Regions from separate parts of the Labrenzia sp. PO1 genome, predicted to be linked through region 3. Evidence: predicted binding sites of a transcription regulator. Region 3 holds the regulator's gene; each other region holds the start of a gene.
The links. Region 3 encodes PhoB, which activates phosphate uptake and scavenging genes when phosphate is short. Its sites were predicted from a motif close to TGTCATNNANCTGTCAT; they were not measured.
Positions count from the first base shown of each region.

Region 1: the regulator PhoB is predicted to act here: its motif matches at 1,839-1,855, upstream of HCG46_RS21385 (NAD-glutamate dehydrogenase).
Region 2: the regulator PhoB is predicted to act here: its motif matches at 1,807-1,823, upstream of ppk2 (polyphosphate kinase 2).

Region 1 covers NZ_JAAXCR010000004.1:279,060-282,323, reverse strand. Annotated here, with positions in the region: gene leuD (3-isopropylmalate dehydratase small subunit) at 1-132, opposite strand, end outside; gene argC (N-acetyl-gamma-glutamyl-phosphate reductase) at 171-1,121, opposite strand; gene HCG46_RS21390 (peroxidase-related enzyme) at 1,261-1,827, opposite strand; gene HCG46_RS21385 (NAD-glutamate dehydrogenase) at 1,935-3,264, shown strand, end outside.
Region 2 covers NZ_JAAXCR010000004.1:620,256-623,519, forward strand. Annotated here, with positions in the region: gene HCG46_RS23075 (carboxyl transferase domain-containing protein) at 1-981, opposite strand, end outside; gene HCG46_RS23080 (TetR/AcrR family transcriptional regulator) at 1,057-1,698, opposite strand; gene ppk2 (polyphosphate kinase 2) at 1,921-2,829, shown strand; gene HCG46_RS23090 (Gfo/Idh/MocA family oxidoreductase) at 3,095-3,264, shown strand, end outside.
Region 3 covers NZ_JAAXCR010000002.1:439,836-443,099, reverse strand. Annotated here, with positions in the region: gene pstB (phosphate ABC transporter ATP-binding protein PstB) at 15-776, shown strand; gene phoU (phosphate signaling complex protein PhoU) at 808-1,503, shown strand; gene phoB (phosphate regulon transcriptional regulator PhoB) at 1,584-2,285, shown strand; gene HCG46_RS09930 (GcrA family cell cycle regulator) at 2,612-3,148, opposite strand.

The DNA of each region.
Region 1 (3,264 bases), on a different contig from region 3:
GTGGAACAGCGCGGTGCCGAGGCCGGTGCGCTTGATCGTCTTCAGGAACTGCTTCGGAATGATCATGTCCGTGTCGATGTTCACGATCGGCAACGGCGCTGCGACACCGGTCAGGGTCTCAAATTTTTCCATTCTTCTTCTCTCCTGAAAGGCCTGAAAACGGATGCCGCTTACGCAGCAAGGCTGGTTGTCTGATCGACACCGAGCATCAGATTGAGGTTCTGGACCGCAGCGCCGGACGCGCCCTTGCCCAGGTTGTCGTAGACGGCAACGATCGCAGCCTGCGCCCTGGCGTCATTTGCAAAGACGTGCAGATGCAGCTTGTTGGTGTCGTTGAGCGCCTGCGGGTTGAGGCTGTCGGATTTCTCGAGCGCTTCCAGCGGCGCGACCTCGACAAAACCGCCGGGTGCCGAAGCGAAATGATCGGCGATCGCCGCATGCAGCTGCTCGCCCGTCGGCACCTTGGCAAGGCCTGCCAGGTTCAACGGAACCACCGTCAGCATGCCTTTGTAGAAATCGCCGACGGTCGGGGTGAACAGTGGAGCTGCGTCGAGCAACCCGTATTCCGTCATTTCCGGAAGGTGCTTGTGATTGAACCCGAGCGCGTACGGCGCAAAAGAATTTGCGCTGGTTCCGGCGGCTTCGTAATCGGCAATCATGCCCTTGCCACCACCGGAATACCCGGAGATGCCGAAATAGGTCAGGTTGAAGTCCGACGGCAGCAGCTCTGCGGTGATCAGCGGACGAACCGCCGCGATCAGGCCTTGCGGCCAGCAGCCGGGATTGGCAACGCGCATGGCCGCGGCGATGATGTCGGCCTGGTCGAGGTCCATTTCGGCAAAACCGTAGGCCCAGCCCTCGGCAACCCGGTGGGCGCTGGAGGCGTCAATCACACGGGTGGTGTCGTTCTCGATCAGGGCAACGCTTTCCTTGGCCGCCGCATCCGGCAGGCAAAGAATGGCAATATCGGCCTTGTTGAGGTAGTCGGCCCGGGCCGCCGGATCCTTCCGGCTTTCGTCCGGAATGGAGATCAGCTCAAGGTCGCGGCGCATGGCAAGGCGCTCGCGGATCTGCAGACCCGTCGTACCGGCTTCACCATCAATAAACACGCGCGCAACCATCGCCCGTTCCTCTCCCTCTCATGATCGCCGCCAGTTTCGAACCCCAGGGCCCGAAAGCCGTCAGGCAGATCGGTGCAAAATCGCAAGCGTCATACACCCAATCGCGCGGCTTGTCACCGCCGCGCGACGCTCCGTTATCTCAACGGGCCCTTGAGTGATACTCATCATTCGGGCGCATGTCGGACGCCGCAGCCACCCTGTTGGACATGTTGAAGAAGCCCGTTACCGAGGCGATGTCCCAGATGTCGCGATCCGTAAACCCGACATCACGCAGGGCTTGCCGGTCGCTTTCCACGATTTCCGCCGGCTTCTCCGTCAACTTGACGGCGAAGTCGAGCATCGCCCGCTGCTTTGGCGAAAGGTCCGCAACGCGGTAGTTCATCACCATCAGTTCCCCCAGCACGGGGTCCCCGGAAAGCTCGCGCACCGCAGCACCATGAGCCGTCAGACAATAAAAACAGCGGTTGACCGCTGATACCGCAACGGCAATCATCTCTCTCTCGAGCTTGGAGAGTGTACATTCGCCCAGCATGAGGTCGTTGTACATGTCGGTGAAGGCGCGCAGCTTCGTTTCGTCGAACGCATATGCCTTGAGGACGTTGGGAACGAGACCCAGCTTCTCCTGGCACAAGTCGAAATAAGCCTGTGTCTTTTCACTCAATGTTACATTTGAATCGATTTGCAAGGCCGTGACTTTACTTGACAATTTGCTCCTCCCGTCATGAAACCGTTTATGTCGCTGAAATATGAACTTAAGTCTTAGAACGAGCGAGCGACAGAGCCAAACCATACGATCGCCTAAGGGGATGGAAAATGCCGGACAAACACGACGTCGAGAAACTCAAACTCATCGACGCGGTCCAAGCAACCTTGAATCAGGAAGATCCGGCTCTCGCCGAGTTTTCCCGCGCCTTTTATGACCGGGGCGCAGCGGAAGACCTCGTGGCCTACACCGCGGAAGAGCTGACCGGCTTTGCCCGGGACGCCTGGCAGGATTTCCAGAACCACGAACTCGGCACGCATCGTGTCAGCATCGCCGATCCGGCGTTCAAGGCCCAGGGCAGCAAGGTCAAGGGCGTCTCGATTATCGAGATCGTCAACGACAACATGCCCTTCCTGGTCGATTCCGTCATGGACGAGCTGCAGGAAAGCAAGATCGAAGTGCATCTGGTTCTGCACCCGATCTTCATCGTGGAACGGGATGACAACGGCAAACTGACAAGCGCCACGGCCCGCAAGAAACCACCGAAGCGGACCGACCGGCAGGAAAGCCTCATCCATATCCACGTGACACGGATTGATTCGCCCGAAGCCCGCGCGGCCCTCAAGGCGCGGCTCGACAAGGTTCTGTCCGATGTCCGCGCCGTCGTGTCGGACTTCAAGCCGATGCAGGAACGCCTGGCGGAGGCCATCGACACCTACAAGACCACGCAAATTCCCGGCAGCAGCGATGAGTTATGGGAGGCAATCCACTTCCTGGAGTGGATGGAGAACGACAACTTCATTTTCCTCGGCATGCGCGAATACATGTTCGAAGGCGGCGTCGAGGAGGGCGAGCTTTCCCCCCATGAGGGTACGGGTCTCGGCCTCTTGTCCGACCCGGACGTGCGCGTTCTCCGCCGCGGCACGGAGTTCGTGCAGATCACGCCGGAAATTCGCGAGTTCCTGAAGAAACCCGAACCGCTGATCATCGCCAAGGCCAACGTGAAGAGCACCGTGCACCGACGCGTGCACATGGATTACGTCGGCGCCAAGCTTTATGACGACGAAGGCAACATGAACGGCGAGCTGCGCATCGTCGGCCTGTTCGCCTCGACCGCCTATACCGAACCGACCAGCACCATCCCGTTCCTGCGCCGCAAGGTTGCCAGCGTTCTGGCCCGCGCCGGCTACGGCTCGGAAAGCCATTCCGGCCGTGCCCTCCGCAACGTTCTGGAAGCTTTCCCGCGTGACGAGCTGTTCCAGATCGAACGGGAGCGCCTGTTCGACTTTTCCATCGCCATCCTGCAGCTGGACGAGCGCCCGCGCATTCGCGTGCTGTCCCGCCCGGACAAGTTCGACCGCTATGTCTCCATTCTGGTCTTCGTCCCGCGTGACCGCTATTCCACCGAAGTTCGCCTGAACGTCGGCACCTATCTGGCCT
Region 2 (3,264 bases), on a different contig from region 3:
CAGTGTGGTGCCGTACCGGGCCTTGAATTCATCGAAGCGCGATCCGTCGACGGTGCGGGCGATCACTTCGCGGATGTCGTAGGGCGTTTTCAGATCGGCCGGAACGACACCGAGGATTTCGTCCGGATCGTAGAGCGGGTCTTCCGGGGTCTGCAGCGCGACGGATGGTGTCTTTGTGCGGTTGAGGCTGGCGATGGCGCGGCGGGCGAGCGCCAGTGCGTGGGCATCGTCGCGGGCAAGATGATCGGCAACACCGGACAGGCGCGTGTGAACATCGCCGCCGCCGAGATCTTCCGCAGATACTTCCTCGCCGGTGGCGGCCTTCACCAAAGGCGGACCGGCCAGGAAGATGGTGCCCTGGTTCTTGACGATGATGGTCTCGTCCGACATGGCCGGCACATAAGCGCCGCCCGCGGTGCAGGAGCCCATGACGACCGCGATCTGGGCGATGCCTTTTGCCGACATGTTGGCCTGGTTGAAGAAGATGCGGCCAAAGTGGTCGCGGTCCGGGAAGACCTCGTCCTGGTTGGGCAGGTTGGCGCCGCCGCTGTCGACCAGATAGATACAGGGTAGATTGTTTTCCGAGGCAATTTCCTGAGCGCGCAGGTGTTTCTTGACCGACATCGGATAATAGGTGCCGCCTTTGACGGTGGCGTCATTGGCAAGGATCATCACCTCGCGGCCTTCAACCCGGCCGATGCCCGCGATCATGCCGGCGGCGGGAGCCGCGCCCTCGTACATCTCGTGGGCGGCCAGCATGCCGACTTCCAGGAAGGGTGAGCCGGGATCGAGCAGGCGGGAGACGCGTTCGCGCGGCAGGATCTTGCCACGGGACACATGACGCTGGCGGGCGGTCTCGCCACCACCGTCCAGGGCTGTCTGGGCTGCTGCCTTGACGGTGTCCATGGCCGCTTCGTGGGCGGCGCGGTTTGCTGCAAACTGTTCGCTTCTCGGCGATAGGCTCGATTTCAGGATGCTCATGTCACCCGGTCTCCCTTGGATCAACCTTGTGGACGGTCGATTGAGTTCAGTTGCTTGCTCCCCACGCGTCCGGTTTCACGCCTGAGGGGCCGGAATGTCCCGGTTCTCCGGCGCAACGGCCTTGCGCGCCAGGTCCAGGTAAATCTCTTCGATATCCAGTTTCGACAGGCGACCGCCTTGGCGGTACCAGCTCGGAATGCCAGTAAGCATGGCAATGATCGCGCGGGTGGCGACCCTCGGTTCGCGGACGCTGTAGCGGCCTTCAGCGGAGCCGGTTTCCAGAATACCCGTCAGGATGCCCTCGTAGCGACGGCGCTCCGCTTCGACGATGTCGAAGTTGTCCGGTTCGAGATTGCGCAGTTCCATGTAGGAAATGAACACCTCGTCCGCCCGTTCCAGGTGATAGCGGATGTGAAAGCGGACAAAACGCTCCAGCGGGTCCATGTCAGCCGGAAAAGCCGCTTCGTCCCAGGCAGCAAGGAGTTCGCCCATGTGGGCGAGCATCAGGTCCTTCAGGATGTCCTGCTTGGTCGGAAAATGGTTGTAGAGCGCGCCTGGCTGAACGCCGACATCGGCGGCGATTTCGCGCATGGAGACAGCGGCATAACCGTTGGCGGCAAAGCGTTTCAGGGCTGCCTTGCGCACACGTGCGGCAGTCTCCTGGCCTTTCGCTCCCGTTCTGGATCGGCTTTGCGGTCTTGCGGCTGCACTTGCCATCTTGTTTCTCCCTATTGCAAAAAATAAATGAACGTTCGTTCATTTGCAAGGGTAATTTGAGTGCGAAAGCGTTGCTGCTAGAAAGAATGACAGGGGAACAGGCGCGACTGTCAAAAAACTTTCATGGATAACCTGTTCACAGTCCTTGGGCATTCTGCGTCCGGTTGAATGCGCTGACGAACCTGGGCGTACCTCCGGGATGTATTTCAAAGGAACCGATTGATGACCGAAGAAAGTGCAAAAACCTGGGTTGAAGCGGAATGGGCAGACAGCCTGGATGAAGAGCTGGAGATGGAGATCGACGATTTTCTCGTCGCCAAGGATCTCGCCTTCATCTCCGCGAAGAAGCACAAGTCGACCATCGACCGGAACACCTATTTCCATGAGCTGCTGCGTCTTCAGGCCGAACTGGTGAAGCTGCAGGACTGGGTGCAGCATACCGGTGAGAAGATCGTGATCATCTTCGAGGGGCGCGACGCCGCCGGCAAGGGCGGGGTCATCAAGCGCATCGCGCAAAGGCTCAATCCGCGTGTCGCCCGTGTCGTGGCGCTGCCGGCACCAACCGACCGTGAAAAGACCCAGTGGTACTTCCAGCGCTACGTGCCGCATCTGCCGGCCGCCGGCGAAATGGTGCTGTTCGATCGCTCCTGGTACAACCGCTCCGGTGTTGAGCGCGTCATGGGCTTTGCCAGCGATAGCCAGGTGGAGGAGTTCTTCCACGATGTGCCGGAATTCGAACGCATGATCGTGCGCTCCGGCGTGCGGCTGATCAAATACTGGTTCTCCATTACGGATGAAGAACAGCAGCTGCGCTTCCTGATGCGCATCCACGATCCGCTGAAGCAGTGGAAATTGTCGCCGATGGACCTGGAATCCCGCGTGCGCTGGGAGGATTACACCAAGGCCAAGGAAGAAACCTTCGAGCGGACCAATATTCCCGAAGCACCCTGGTTCATCGTGGAAGGCAACGACAAGAAGCAGGCGCGCCTCAACTGCATCAGCCACCTCCTGTCGATGATCCCTTACGAAGATATCCCGCACGACCCGATCAAGCTGCCGGAACGGGTCTACAATTCCGATTATGAGCGCAAGGTCCTGCCGGAACATCTCTACGTGCCGGAGAAATTCTGAGCCGGGACAGTGCTCCCTTCACGGGCGCGGCGCTGCTGTGTGAAATCGCGGTGAAAGACCTTCGATGTCTCCCCGGATCTCCGCTACGCTTGTCCAGGGGGGGCGAGATTGATGTGACTGCCGCCCGCGTCCAGCCGATGAGGCCGGTTTCAAATCAGCTTTTCACCAGCGAGCAGGCCTTTCTCCGGCCTTTCTGCCCTTGCGGAGTTAAATCGTTTTATGTCATCTGGCGTGCGTACCTCAAAATCATGGGAAGGATGCCGGCATGACGGAAAAGACTATCAGGTGGGGGATCGTTTCGACCGCGAAAATCGGTCTTGATAAGGTCATTCCGGGCATCCAGCGGTCGAAGACCGGCACCGCCTATGCGATTGCTTCGCGAGATCTCGACCGGGCAAAGGAAGCAGCGAAGGGTCTCGGCATCGAGAAGGCCTA
Region 3 (3,264 bases):
AACAGGCGAAAACCATGACCGACAGCAAAATTTCCGCGAACAAGGTGCAGGTCTATTATGGCGATACCCACGCCATCAAGGACGTGGACATCGAGATTCAGCCGCGGTCCGTGACTGCCTTCATCGGTCCGTCCGGGTGTGGCAAGTCGACGTTCCTGCGGACGATCAACCGCATGAACGACACCATCGACATCTGCCGTGTGGAAGGGTCGATCAAGATCGACGGTGAGGACATCTACGATCCCAAGGTCGATCCCGTACAGCTGCGCGCCAAGGTCGGCATGGTTTTCCAGAAGCCGAACCCGTTTCCCAAATCGATCTACGACAACATTGCGTACGGTCCGCGGATCCATGGTCTGGCCCGCAACAAGTCCGAGCTTGATGAAATCGTTGCCTCCAGCCTGCAGAAGGCCGGGCTTTGGGAAGAAGTCAAGAACCGTCTGGACGAGCCGGGCACCGGCATGTCGGGCGGTCAGCAACAGCGTCTGTGCATTGCCCGTGCGATTGCCGTCAGCCCGGAAGTGATCCTGATGGACGAACCGTGCTCGGCGCTTGACCCCATCGCGACCGCGAAGGTGGAAGAGCTGATCGACGAACTGCGGGAAAACTTCACCATCGTGATCGTGACCCACTCGATGCAGCAGGCTGCCCGTGTGTCTCAGCGTACCGCGTTCTTCCATCTGGGTGTTCTGGTGGAGGAAGGTCTGACGGAGGACATCTTTACCAATCCGAAGGACAAGCGTACGCAGGACTATATTACGGGCCGCTTCGGCTAAGCATTTTTTAGGTTTCTGAAGGGGACACAGGATGTCTGAACATACAGTCTCGGCTTACGATGACGAACTGACGGCCATGGCCGGCAAGGTTGCCGAAATGGGTGGTATTGCCGAAAAGGCTTTCGCCGATGCGGTGTCCGCGCTGGTGTCGCAGGATCTGGAGCTTGCCAAGGCGACGATCAAGGGCGATGTCCGTCTGGACAGCCTTTACAACGAACTTGAAGTGAAGCTGATCGAGCTGATCGTCCGTCGTCAGCCGATGGGGCAGGACCTGCGTGAAATCACCGCCGCAACGCGCATTGCCAATGACCTGGAGCGTGTTGGCGATCTTGCCAAGAACGTTGCCAAGCGCGTCATCGCCATCGACAGCGACTTGCAGTCCAAGAAGCTCGCGATCGGTGTGGAGCACATGACGGAACTCGCTCTTTCGCAGCTCAAGCAGGTGCTGGATGCCTACGCCCGCAAGGATGCGGAAGCCGCCCGCCGGGTTCAGGAAGCCGACGCCGAAGTCGACGCGATCTACACGTCGATCTTTCGCGAACTCTTGACCTACATGATGGAAGACCCGCGGGTCATTACCCAGTGCGTCCATCTCTTGTTCTGCGCAAAGAACATCGAGCGCATCGGCGATCACGCGACGAATATCGCCGAGAACGTCTACTACATGGTCACTGGCGAGCGTTTGCCGGAAGACCGGGCAAAGGTCGACGAAACAGGCGCGGTCTGACCCGCCGGTAATCGTCGGATTTGCAGAAGATCTTAACGGCCGGCGCTTCGGCGCCGGTTGCGGTAATTGGAGCGAGATGTATGCCGAAGGTGCTCATCGTTGAAGACGAAGAACCGCTCAGCCTTCTATTGAGATACAATTTGGAAGCGGAAGGGTACTCGGTCGAGTCCTGTGTCCGGGGTGACGAGGCGGAAATCCGCCTGCGGGAAAGCCTGCCGGATCTGTTGCTGCTCGACTGGATGCTGCCGGGCCTGTCCGGAATTGAACTGTGCCGCCGCCTGCGGGCGCGCGAGGACACCGAGCGCCTGCCGGTCATCATGCTGACGGCACGCGGTGAGGAAGCAGAGCGCATCCGCGGCCTGTCGACCGGTGCCGACGACTACGTGGTCAAGCCCTTCTCGGTACCGGAATTGATGGCCCGCGTGCGCGCCATCCTGCGCCGGGCAAGCCCGGAAGTGGTGTCCAGCATGTTGCGGTCCGGCGATATCGAACTGGATCGTGAAACGCACCGCGTTCGCCGCAACACCAAGGAAATACACCTGGGGCCGACGGAATTCCGCCTGCTGGAATTCCTGATGACATCGCCTGGCCGTGTCTTCTCCCGCGAACAACTGCTGGATGGGGTCTGGGGTCACGATGTCTACGTGGACGAACGCACTGTCGATGTTCACGTCGGTCGCTTGCGCAAGGCTCTGAACAAGGGCAAGGCAAAGGATCCTATCCGTACCGTCCGTGGTGCCGGATACGCCTTCAATGACCAGTTCACCTCTGCCACTGCCTGAGGGCAACTTGCAGAATGGAATTAAGGAGCCCGCTTTCTAGCGGGCTTTTTGTTTCTCAGCGGTTATGTGCCTTTCGCGGAGCAAGGTTCTCTTCTGCGACAACCCCATCAGTTGTGTCGGTGTCGGGGCTGATCCTGCGGTCCCTGTCGTGGCGGAGTGGTCAAACAAGGTTTGTTTTGATGGAACGGAAACGGCATGGAGCGGTGCCAAGAACAAGCCGTGGGAGGTCACTGGTCGGGGTCGGGCATCTGGTCAATGGAAGGCCCAAACAAAAAAAAGCCCGCCAGATGGCGGGCTTTCTCATGAATTGGTTAGGTGCGAGGCTATCAGCCTGCCTGAGCCATCGTCTTGCGATCGCGGCGGCGGTCGGCGACCGGCTGATACGCGATCTTGCAGTGATGAGCGCAGTAGGGGACGCCGGCATCGGACTGGCGGCCGCAGAAGTAGAAGTCGTCGGTCGCCGGGTCGCCAATCGGCCATTTGCAGGTCCGCTCGGTCAGCGTCAGGATGGTAGCCCGCTGCGAGATCGGAACGAGCTCTGCAATCGGCTCTACGCGCGGCTTGGCAGCCACCACTGGTGCAGGCGAGATGTCTGCTTTCAGGGCCGTTGCGCCGATCGACTGCGGATGTGACGTCGTCGGTTTCTTCGGCGCTGCACCCGTTGCAGGAGCTGCGGTGCGCGGCCGGCGCGGCTTGGCGCTTGAAGAGGTGGACTTGGCGCGGCCGGACAGGCCAAGGCGGTGCACCTTGCCGATCACGGCGTTACGGGTAACACCACCCAGTTCGCCTGCGATCTGGCTTGCGCTCAAGCCGTCGCCCCAAAGCTTTTTGAGAAGCTCAACTCGTTCGTTTGTCCAACTCATTGCCGCACCCTTTAGTTTGACCGTCCTGCGGCCATTAACCCCGTGTTAAGCATGCGCAAGCACGCTTAATGCTGGCAGATCTAGTGCCTCTTGGTGATTTGCCTCACGAGATCTCG